Regions from separate parts of the Achromobacter sp. ES-001 genome, predicted to be linked through region 1. Evidence: riboswitches for the same ligand, from Rfam matches in the RefSeq annotation. Region 1 holds a riboswitch; the other holds the start of a gene.
What was found. Region 1 has a riboswitch for glycine ahead of gcvT (glycine cleavage system aminomethyltransferase GcvT). Riboswitches for the same ligand answer to the same signal wherever they lie in the genome.
Positions count from the first base shown of each region.

Region 2: another riboswitch for glycine. It lies ahead of KYT87_RS18140 (D-amino acid dehydrogenase); the one in region 1 lies ahead of gcvT (glycine cleavage system aminomethyltransferase GcvT).

Region 1 covers NZ_CP079940.1:5,597,704-5,602,115, reverse strand. The annotation lists gene KYT87_RS25400 (superoxide dismutase) at 36-650, shown strand; gene KYT87_RS25395 (ZIP family metal transporter) at 680-1,573, shown strand; glycine riboswitch at 1,690-1,786, shown strand; glycine riboswitch at 1,820-1,943, shown strand; gene gcvT (glycine cleavage system aminomethyltransferase GcvT) at 2,035-3,135, shown strand; gene gcvH (glycine cleavage system protein GcvH) at 3,238-3,615, shown strand; gene gcvP (aminomethyl-transferring glycine dehydrogenase) at 3,687-4,412, shown strand, end outside.
Region 2 covers NZ_CP079940.1:4,046,071-4,050,482, reverse strand. The annotation lists gene KYT87_RS18150 (beta-propeller fold lactonase family protein) at 1-723, shown strand, start outside; gene KYT87_RS18145 (M23 family metallopeptidase) at 872-1,426, shown strand; gene KYT87_RS18140 (D-amino acid dehydrogenase) at 1,383-2,630, opposite strand; glycine riboswitch at 2,765-2,855, opposite strand; partial or broken gene ampC (class C beta-lactamase) at 3,009-4,169, shown strand; gene KYT87_RS18130 (3-hydroxybutyryl-CoA dehydrogenase) at 4,322-4,412, opposite strand, start outside.

The DNA of each region.
Region 1 (4,412 bases):
TTCCCTTGGAACAGGCGAGTCCCACGGAGACGCTCATGCCCTACACCCTTCCGACGCTGCCCTACGCCTATGACGCCCTCGAGCCTCACATCGACGCCATGACGATGGAGATTCACTACAGCAAGCATCATCAAACCTATGTCACCAGCCTGAACGCGGCGCTGGATGGCGCCGGCATCAGCACGGAAGAACCCGTTGAAGCCCTGGTCGCGCGGCTGGACCAATTGCCGCAAGCCATACGCGGCGCGGTGCGCAACCATGGCGGCGGCCACGCCAACCACAGCTTGTTCTGGTCGGTGATGTCGCCCCAGGGTGGCGGTGAACCCGATGGCGCGCTGGCGGCCGCTATCGAATCCGAACTGGGTGGCCTGGCCGCCTTCCGCGAGGCCTTCACCAAAGCGGCCCTAACCCGCTTTGGCAGCGGCTGGGCCTGGCTCTCGGTCACGCCGGCCGGCAAGCTGGTGGTGGAAAGCAGCGCTAATCAGGACAGCCCTCTGATGCACGGCAATACGCCGATCCTGGGCCTGGACGTCTGGGAACACGCCTATTACCTCAAGTACCAAAACCCTCGCCCTGAATACATTGGCGCCTTCTACAATGTCGTGAATTGGCCCGAGGTGGCGCGCCGTTATGCGGCCGCAAAGGGTTAAGCCCGCTTTGTGATGGAGGCATCGGCCCCATGAACACATTCAGCCGTCACCGCGTGCGTCCCGCGGCCACCAGCATCAGCGTCTGGACCCTGGCCGTGCTGGTGTCCTGCCTGGCGATGCACCAGCTGTGGGCCTACCTGGACGTGCGCGCGCCGCACGTGGCCGACGCCCTGCTGGGCGGGCTGGTAGCGGCCGGCGCCACCGCGCTGGGCACCGTGCCTATCCTGTTCGCCCGCACCATCCCGCAAAAGGTCCAGGACAGCATGTTCGGGTTCGGCGCGGGCGTCATGCTGGCGGCCAGCGCGTTTTCCCTGGTGGCGCCGGGCATCGCGGCGGCCGAAAGCCAGGGCATGGGCCGCTGGGGCGCGGGCCTGACGGTGGGGGCGGCCATTCTGCTGGGCGCGGCGGTGCTGCTCATCATGGACCGCACGCTGCCGCACGAACATTTCATCAAGGGCCGCGAAGGCATCGAGGCGCGCCGCATGCGACGCGCCTGGTTGTTCGTTATCGCCATCACGCTGCACAACCTGCCCGAAGGCCTGGCCATCGGGGTCGGCTACGCGGGGGGCGATCCGGTGGCGGGCACCGCGCTGGCCACGGGCATCGCGATCCAGGACATTCCCGAGGGGATGGTTGTCGCGGTGGCGCTGTTGGCCGCCGGCTATAAGCGGGCCTTCGCCGTGGCGCTAGGCATGTTGTCGGGGCTGGTCGAACCGTTGGGCGCGGTGCTGGGCGCCGCCATCGTCGGCTGGTCCGTCTTGCTGCTGCCCTGGGGGCTGGGCTTTGCGGCGGGCGCCATGCTGTTTGTCATCAGCCACGAGATCATTCCCGAATCGCACCGCAAGGGGCACGAGGTCTACGCCACGTGCGGGCTGATGCTGGGCTTTGTGCTGATGATGTTGCTGGACACGGCGCTGGGCTAGCCCGGGGGGTGGTGTCCGGTTTGGCGTGGTCCACGGCAGCGGTTTGTGGCCGGGCCGCGCCCGGAAATCGCGCTTTTCCAGGCCTGGTTTTCGTTGTATGCTTGGCGCCGCTGTCACGCATGTTTGCGGGAGAGAGCGCCCCTTTCACCAGGGTCGCCGCCGAAGGCGCAATTCGCCCAGAATCGCTCAGGTAACCGATACCGCACATGCTTGCCCCGTCCCGGTTTTTAACGTGTGGATGCGGCAAAACAGTACTCTGGAGAGACCTGGCGCCGCCCCGAATTCGGGACACAGCGAGCAGCCCAGGCGCCGAAGGTGCAAACCCGCCCAGCGCGGGGCAACTCTCAGGCAAAAGGACAGAGGGGCGGAAGATTCAGCCGATGCCGTGCGGGCGCAATCCGCTTGTCACGACCGGCATTCCGTAACCCTGGCAAGCCATTGCCGTCCCGGAGTTTCCGCGCATGTCCGCAACCCTCAAACGCACCCCGCTGGCCGACGAACACATCGCCTCCGGCGCCCGAATGGTCGATTTCGGCGGCTGGGACATGCCCTTGGCCTACGGCTCGCAGCTTGAGGAGCACCACGCGGTGCGCCAGGACGCCGGCATGTTCGACGTGTCGCACATGCTGAACGTGGATGTGGCCGGCCCCGATGCCTACGCCTTCCTGCAACGCCTGGTCGCCAACGACGTCGCCAAGCTGATCGTGCCCGGCAAGGCGCTGTATTCGTGCATGCTGAACCCGCAGGGCGGCGTCATCGACGACCTGATCATCTATTTCTTTGCCGCTGACGAATGGCGCGTGGTCGTCAACGCCGGCACCGCCGACAAAGACGTGGCCTGGATGCAGCGCGTGAAGCAGGCCGGCAATTTCGACGTTGCCATCACCCCGCGCCGCGATCTGGCCATGGTGGCCGTGCAGGGCCCGAACGCCCGCGCCAAGGTCTGGGCCTCGCGCCCGGCCTGGCAAGCCGCCTCCGAAGCACTGACCCCCTTTGTTGCCGCCCGCGTGGGCGACGACACGCTCGTCGCCCGCACCGGCTACACCGGCGAAGACGGCTTTGAAATCGTCCTGCCTGCGTCCGACGTCGTGCAACTGTGGCGCGACCTTGCTGCCCAGGGCGTGCGCCCGGCGGGCCTGGGCGCGCGCGACACGCTGCGCCTGGAAGCCGGCATGAACCTGTATGGCCAGGACATGGACGAGCTGACCCAGCCCGACCAGGCCGGCCTGACCTGGACCGTGTCGCTCAAGAATGCCGAGCGCCGCTTCATCGGCCGCGACGCGCTGGAACAATTCGCCACCCCCGCCGCCTTTGTCGGCCTGAAGCTGCAAGAGCGCGGCGTGATGCGCGCCCACATGGCCGTGCGCTGCGCGCAAGGCACGGGCGAACTCACCAGCGGCACCATGTCGCCCACGTTGGGCGTGTCGATCGGCTTTGCCCGCCTGCCGCAAGGCGTGCGTCCGGGCGACACCGTCGAAGTCGACATCCGCGGCAAATGGGTGCCCGCCCTGGTCTGCAAGCTGCCCTTCGTGCGTAACGGCAAAGCCGTCGAACACTCGTAAACTCGAAGCTTCGCGCGAACGGCCGCTGCCAGTTGACGCACACGCCGCTCGCACGAGGCGCGCAACTCCATTCATCTACCCGTATTCCCTAGAGGATTTCCCATGAGCCTGCCCACCGATCGCAAGTACACCCAGTCCCACGAATGGGTCAAAGCTGAAGGCGACGTGTTTGTCGTCGGCATCACCGATACCGCCCAGGACCAATTGGGCGACCTGGTTTTCGTTGGCGACGTCAAGGTTGGCGCCAAGCTGAACGCGGGCGAAACCGCCGGCGTGGTCGAGTCGGTCAAGGCCGCCTCGGACATCTACGCACCCGTCAACGGTGAAATCGTTGCCTTCAACGACGAGCTGGAAAACAACCCCAGCCTGATCAACGAATCGGCCTTCACCACCTGGATCTTCAAGATCAAGCCGGTCAACGCGGCCGATGCCGACAAGCTGCTGGACGCCGCCGGCTACGAAGCCGTCGCCAACGGCTAAGAAGCCGGTTCGAGCCGGGCGCGCCGACCTCTTGGCGCGCCGGCCTGATGCACCACCACCCGAGAGTTCCCATGTCGCGCGCCCTAGACACCCATACCGACTTCATCCCCCGCCACATCGGCCCGTCCGACGCCGACCAGGCCGCCATGCTCCAAGTGATTGGCAGCGCCAGCCTGGACGCCCTGATCGACGAAGTCGTTCCCGCCAAGATCCGCAGCCAGGCCCCGCTGGCGCTGCCGCCCTCGCGCAGCGAAACCGACGTGCTGGCCGAACTGAAGCAGATCGCGGGCCGCAACAAGGTCTTTCGCAATTACATCGGCCAGGGTTACTACGGCACGCAGACCCCCAACGTCGTGCTGCGCAACATTCTTGAGAACCCCGCCTGGTACACGGCCTACACGCCGTATCAGCCGGAGATCTCGCAAGGGCGTCTTGAAGCCCTGCTGAACTACCAGACCATGGTCGCCGACCTGACCGGGCTGGACATCTCCAACGCCTCGCTGCTGGACGAAAGCACGGCCGCCGCCGAAGCCATGACGCTGGCCCGCCGTGGCGCCAAGTCGCAAAGCCCGGTGTTCTTCATTTCGCGCCACGTGCATCCGCAGACCATCGAAGTCGTGCGCACGCGCGCCGAAGGCCTGGGGCTGGAAATCACCGTGGGCGACGAAGCGCAGGGCTTGCCGGAATGCTTCGGCGTGCTGCTGCAATACCCGCACAGCACCGGCTCGGTGTCCGACTACCGCAAGCTGGCAGAAGCCGCCCACGCGCAAGGCGCCGTGGTTGCCTGCGCCACCGAC
Region 2 (4,412 bases), 1.6 Mb from region 1:
TATAACGTGTTGCCCGTCCAGGCCGACGGCGCGTTGGGTGAAGTGTCGGGCATCGTCAAGGAAACCGGCTCGGGGCCGCGCCCCGAACAGCAATCCGCGCATCCGCACATGGTGCTGTTCGACTCCACCGGCCAGCGCGTCCTGGCCACCGATCTGGGCAGCGATCGCATCAATCTGTTCACGTTCAAGGATGGCAAGCTGTCGCTGTCCGAGCGCACGACGCTGTCTGCGGGCAGCGGGCCACGCCATCTTGCGCTGCACCCCGATGGCGCGCTGTTATACGTCTTGAACGAACTTGACGCCTCAATCGCGTGCTTCGGCTACGACGCCCACGCCGGCCGGGTGCTGGCGCAGCGCCACCTGGTCCCCGCCACACCGCCCGGATTCACCGGCGCGGGCAACGCGGCGGCGTTGCTTGTCCACCCGTCCGGCCGCTTCTTGTACGCCTCTACCCGCCGCGTCGACAACGACCACCCGCAAGCCGACAGCATCGCCGCCTTCGCCATCGCCAAGGATGGCGCATTACGCCGCGTACAAACCTGGACCGAGGGCCTGCGCTTCCCCCGCGCACTTACCCTGGCGCCAGACGGCGGCAGCCTGTACGCGCTGAACCAAAAGGGCGACTCCATCCTGCGCCTGCGCATCGATGCGGCAACAGGGCAGCTAAGCGACATGGACGTGGCGGCCCAGACGCCAACACCGGTATGCCTGGTGTTTGCATAGGCGGGGCAACCGCGGGCGATCTTGATAGCCGGCGCAACAGGCCCCTCTGAAGCCCTTTGAAGCCCCTTTGAAGCCCCTTTGAAGCCACTCGGGAACCCCGTCGGGAACCCCTCGGGAACCCCTCGGCCAGCCCGCCGTCGAACCTTGCATGACCGTTAATCCTGTATTGCGCTTCCTCTGGCGCCTCGTCATCCTGGGCTTATTTGTCTGGCTTGCTGCGTGGGCGTGGCCCCGCCTGCCCGACGCCGCACGCGCACCGTGGCATATGGCCCGGCTGGCCTGGCAAGAAGCCCCGTCATCCTTGCCCGTGCCGGTACAGGGCGTGTCCGCCAGACGCTTGACCGACACTTGGGGCGCGGCCCGGTCCGGCGGCCGCCAACACGAAGGCATCGACATCTTTGCCGCGCGCGGCACGCCTGTGCTGTCCACCACGGAAGGCGTGGTCATGCAGGTTGGCACGAACAAGCTGGGCGGCCAGGTCGTGTGGGTGCTCGGGCCCGGACGCCAGCGCCATTACTACGCGCACCTGGATGGCTACGCCGACATTGAACGGGGGCAGCTGGTGGCCCCCGGAGACGTGCTGGGCTACGTCGGCAACACCGGCAACGCGCGAGGCACGCCGCCGCATTTGCATTACGGCATCTACGACGGCGGCGCGATCAACCCCTATACGCTGTTGGTGGCGCCGGCAACGCCGCCCTGACGCTTTGCGCCAGCACCTGCGCCGTCGCGGCTGACAAGGTCCACCCCAGGTGTCCGTGCCCCGTGTTGTAGAACACGCCCGGGCGTTTGCCCGGCCCCACGCGCGGCATCATGTTGGGGGTCATGGGGCGCAGGCCGCACCACGGCACGACGCGCGTGGTGTTGATGTTGGGGAAGTGTTTACGCGTCCAGTCGATCAGCGGCTGCACGCGTTCGGCACGGATGTCCATGTTGAAGCCGTTGAATTCCGCCGTACCCGCCACGCGAAAGCGGTCGCCCAGGCGGCTGGTGACGATCTTCGCGGCTTCGTCCAGCAGGCTGACGCGGGGCGCGGCGCCCTGGCTGTCGGCGTCGTCCAGGTGCACGCTGATCGAATAGCCCTTGACCGGATAGATGTTGATGGAATCTCCCAGCAGGCGGGCGAACTTTCTGCTGGCCGCGCCCGCGCACACGACGATGGCGTCCGCTTCGTGCCGTTCGCGCTGGGTGCCGCCGTCGCGGCGGATGTCCAGCACGTAAGGGCGGTCGTGGCGTTGGATGTTGTCGATGTCGGCATCGTGCACGAACGTGACGCCCCGGCGTTCGCATGCCTGGGCCAGACCGCGCGTGAACTTGTGGATGTCGCCGGTGGCGTCCGATGGCGTGTAGAAACCGCCGTGGCATCCGGTTTGCATGGCGGGTTCGATGGCGCGCGCTTCGTCGGCGGTGACTGCGTAGCGGTCCAGGCCGCCGGCTTGCAGCAGCGCGTTGGCGCGATGCGCGGCCTTGAAGCTGTCGGCGTCGTGGTAGATGTGCAGGATGCCCCGGCGCTCCAGGTCGAAGTCGATGCCTTCCGCCTCGGCCATGTCGAATAGATGCCGGCGCGCTTCGATGGCCATGCGCGTGGTGGCGATGGTGTTGTCGCGGTAGTTGGGAATTTGCGCCATGAACTGCGCCAGCCACGAATACTTGTGCCAGCTGAAGCGGGGGTTCAGCAACAGCGGCGCGTTTTTGCGCAGCATCCAGCGTAGCCCTTTGATGATCGTGGCCGTGCTGTTCCAGACTTCGGCGTTGCTGGCGGATAGCTGGCCGCCGTTGGCATAGGACGTTTCCATGGCGGGATAGCGTTGGCGGTCGTAGACGGTGACCGCGTATCCCAGGTTCGACAGGGCATAGGCGGACGTGACGCCGGTGATACCGGCGCCAATGATGGCGATGCGGGGCATGGTGGCTCCAGACAGGGTGGCCGCGACCAATGTGGACGCGGCACCCCATCTGTCTTTGGTACCTGAGAGTTTCACCCGCGCGGGCGGCGGGTTCCCCTTCGGTGGGCGCGCACGGCGCCTCTCTCCAGATTGTCTATACGCGCGCAGTCCTGTTGCCTGAGAGTTTCCGGGGCGGTTGCTCCGTCGGCGCCGGCCGCCAGGGCCGGTCTCTTCTGCGCGGTTTTGAATCGACGGGGTAGAGAATAGCTAAGTTCATGTCGCATTTGCTTCAGGGTTAGTACTATGTCGCGTGCGCCGTTGGGCCGGCGTGAACCGAATAGGACGATAGGAATGAGTTTTCGCGCCGCGCGACGCACTGTTTTGCAAACCCTGGCCGTGATGGCCGGCGGCGCCCTGGTTTCGTTGGCCGCGGCCGAGCCGGTGGCCCCCGGCGCCGACATCGACGACGCCGTGCATGCGGTAATGCGCGAGTACGACGTGGCGGGCCTGGCCATCGCCGTCACGCGCGAAGGGCGGCATGAATTTCGCAGCTATGGGGTGGCCTCGCTGCAAACGCATGCGCCCGTCAGCCGCGACACGCTGTTTGAACTGGGCTCGATCAGCAAGACCTTTACCGCGACGCTCGCGACCTACGCCCAGGCGCTGGGCAAGCTGTCGCTGACCGACAGCCCGGCGCGCTTCGTGCCTGCCTTGCAAGGCACGGAATTCGGCAAGCTGAACCTGATCCACCTGGGCACGCACACGGGCGGCGGCTTCCCGCTGCAAGTGCCGGACACGGTGGGCGACGATGCCCAGCTGATGGCCTACCTGTCGGCGTGGACGCCGCGCTATGCACCGGGCACCTACCGCACGTATGCCAACCCCAGCATCGGCATGCTGGGCGTGGTGGCGGCCAAGAGCCTGGGCCAGCCCTATGCGCAGGCCATGGAGAAGACGCTGTTGCCCAAACTGGGCCTGACCAACACCTATATCCACGTGCCCGCCGCCAGGATGGGCGACTACGCGCAGGGCTACAACAAACAGAACGCGCCGGTGCGTGTGAACCCGGGCGTGCTGGCCGACGAAGCCTACGGCGTCAAGACCAGCGCCAGCGACCTGATCCGCTTCGTGGACGCGAACATGGGCGTGGCGTCAGCGCCCGCGGAATTCAGCGCCAAGGCCGCCCGGGATGCGAAGATCGCCAAGGCCGTCGTCAACGACGCCGTGCTGTCCAAGGCCTTGGCCGATACGCATGTGGGCTACTACGACGTGGGTGGAATGACGCAGGACCTGGCCTGGGAACAACTGGCGTATCCGGTGACGCTCAAAGCGCTGTTGGCGGCCAACGCCGGCACGTTGAACAGCCAGAGCCACCCGGCCAAGGCCCTGACCCCGCCGCAGCCCCCGCGTGCCGATGTGTGGATCAACAAGACGGGTTCCACCAATGGCTTTGGCGCCTACGTGGCGTTTGTGCCGGCCAGGAAAATCGGCGTGGTGATCCTGGCGAATCGGAACATTCCGAACGACGCCCGCGTGCGGCTGGCGTATCGCATTCTTGAAGGGGAAACGGCGGCGGGAGCAAGAACGGATACGGGAACGGGAACGGATTCGGGATCGGCCCCGGAAACGCAACCCGAAGCCCGCGCGCAAGCGAACTGAAACAGGCAGAAGGCGGTGGCCGGCCGAAGGCCGTGGCCGGCCCCTGTCAGCCGTCAAGCTTCCGTACCCGCCGCCGTGTGGGCGCCATCAAAACGCGGCAATAGCCCCATGACCTCCAGCCTTTTGCACAGCTGTCCCAGGCGC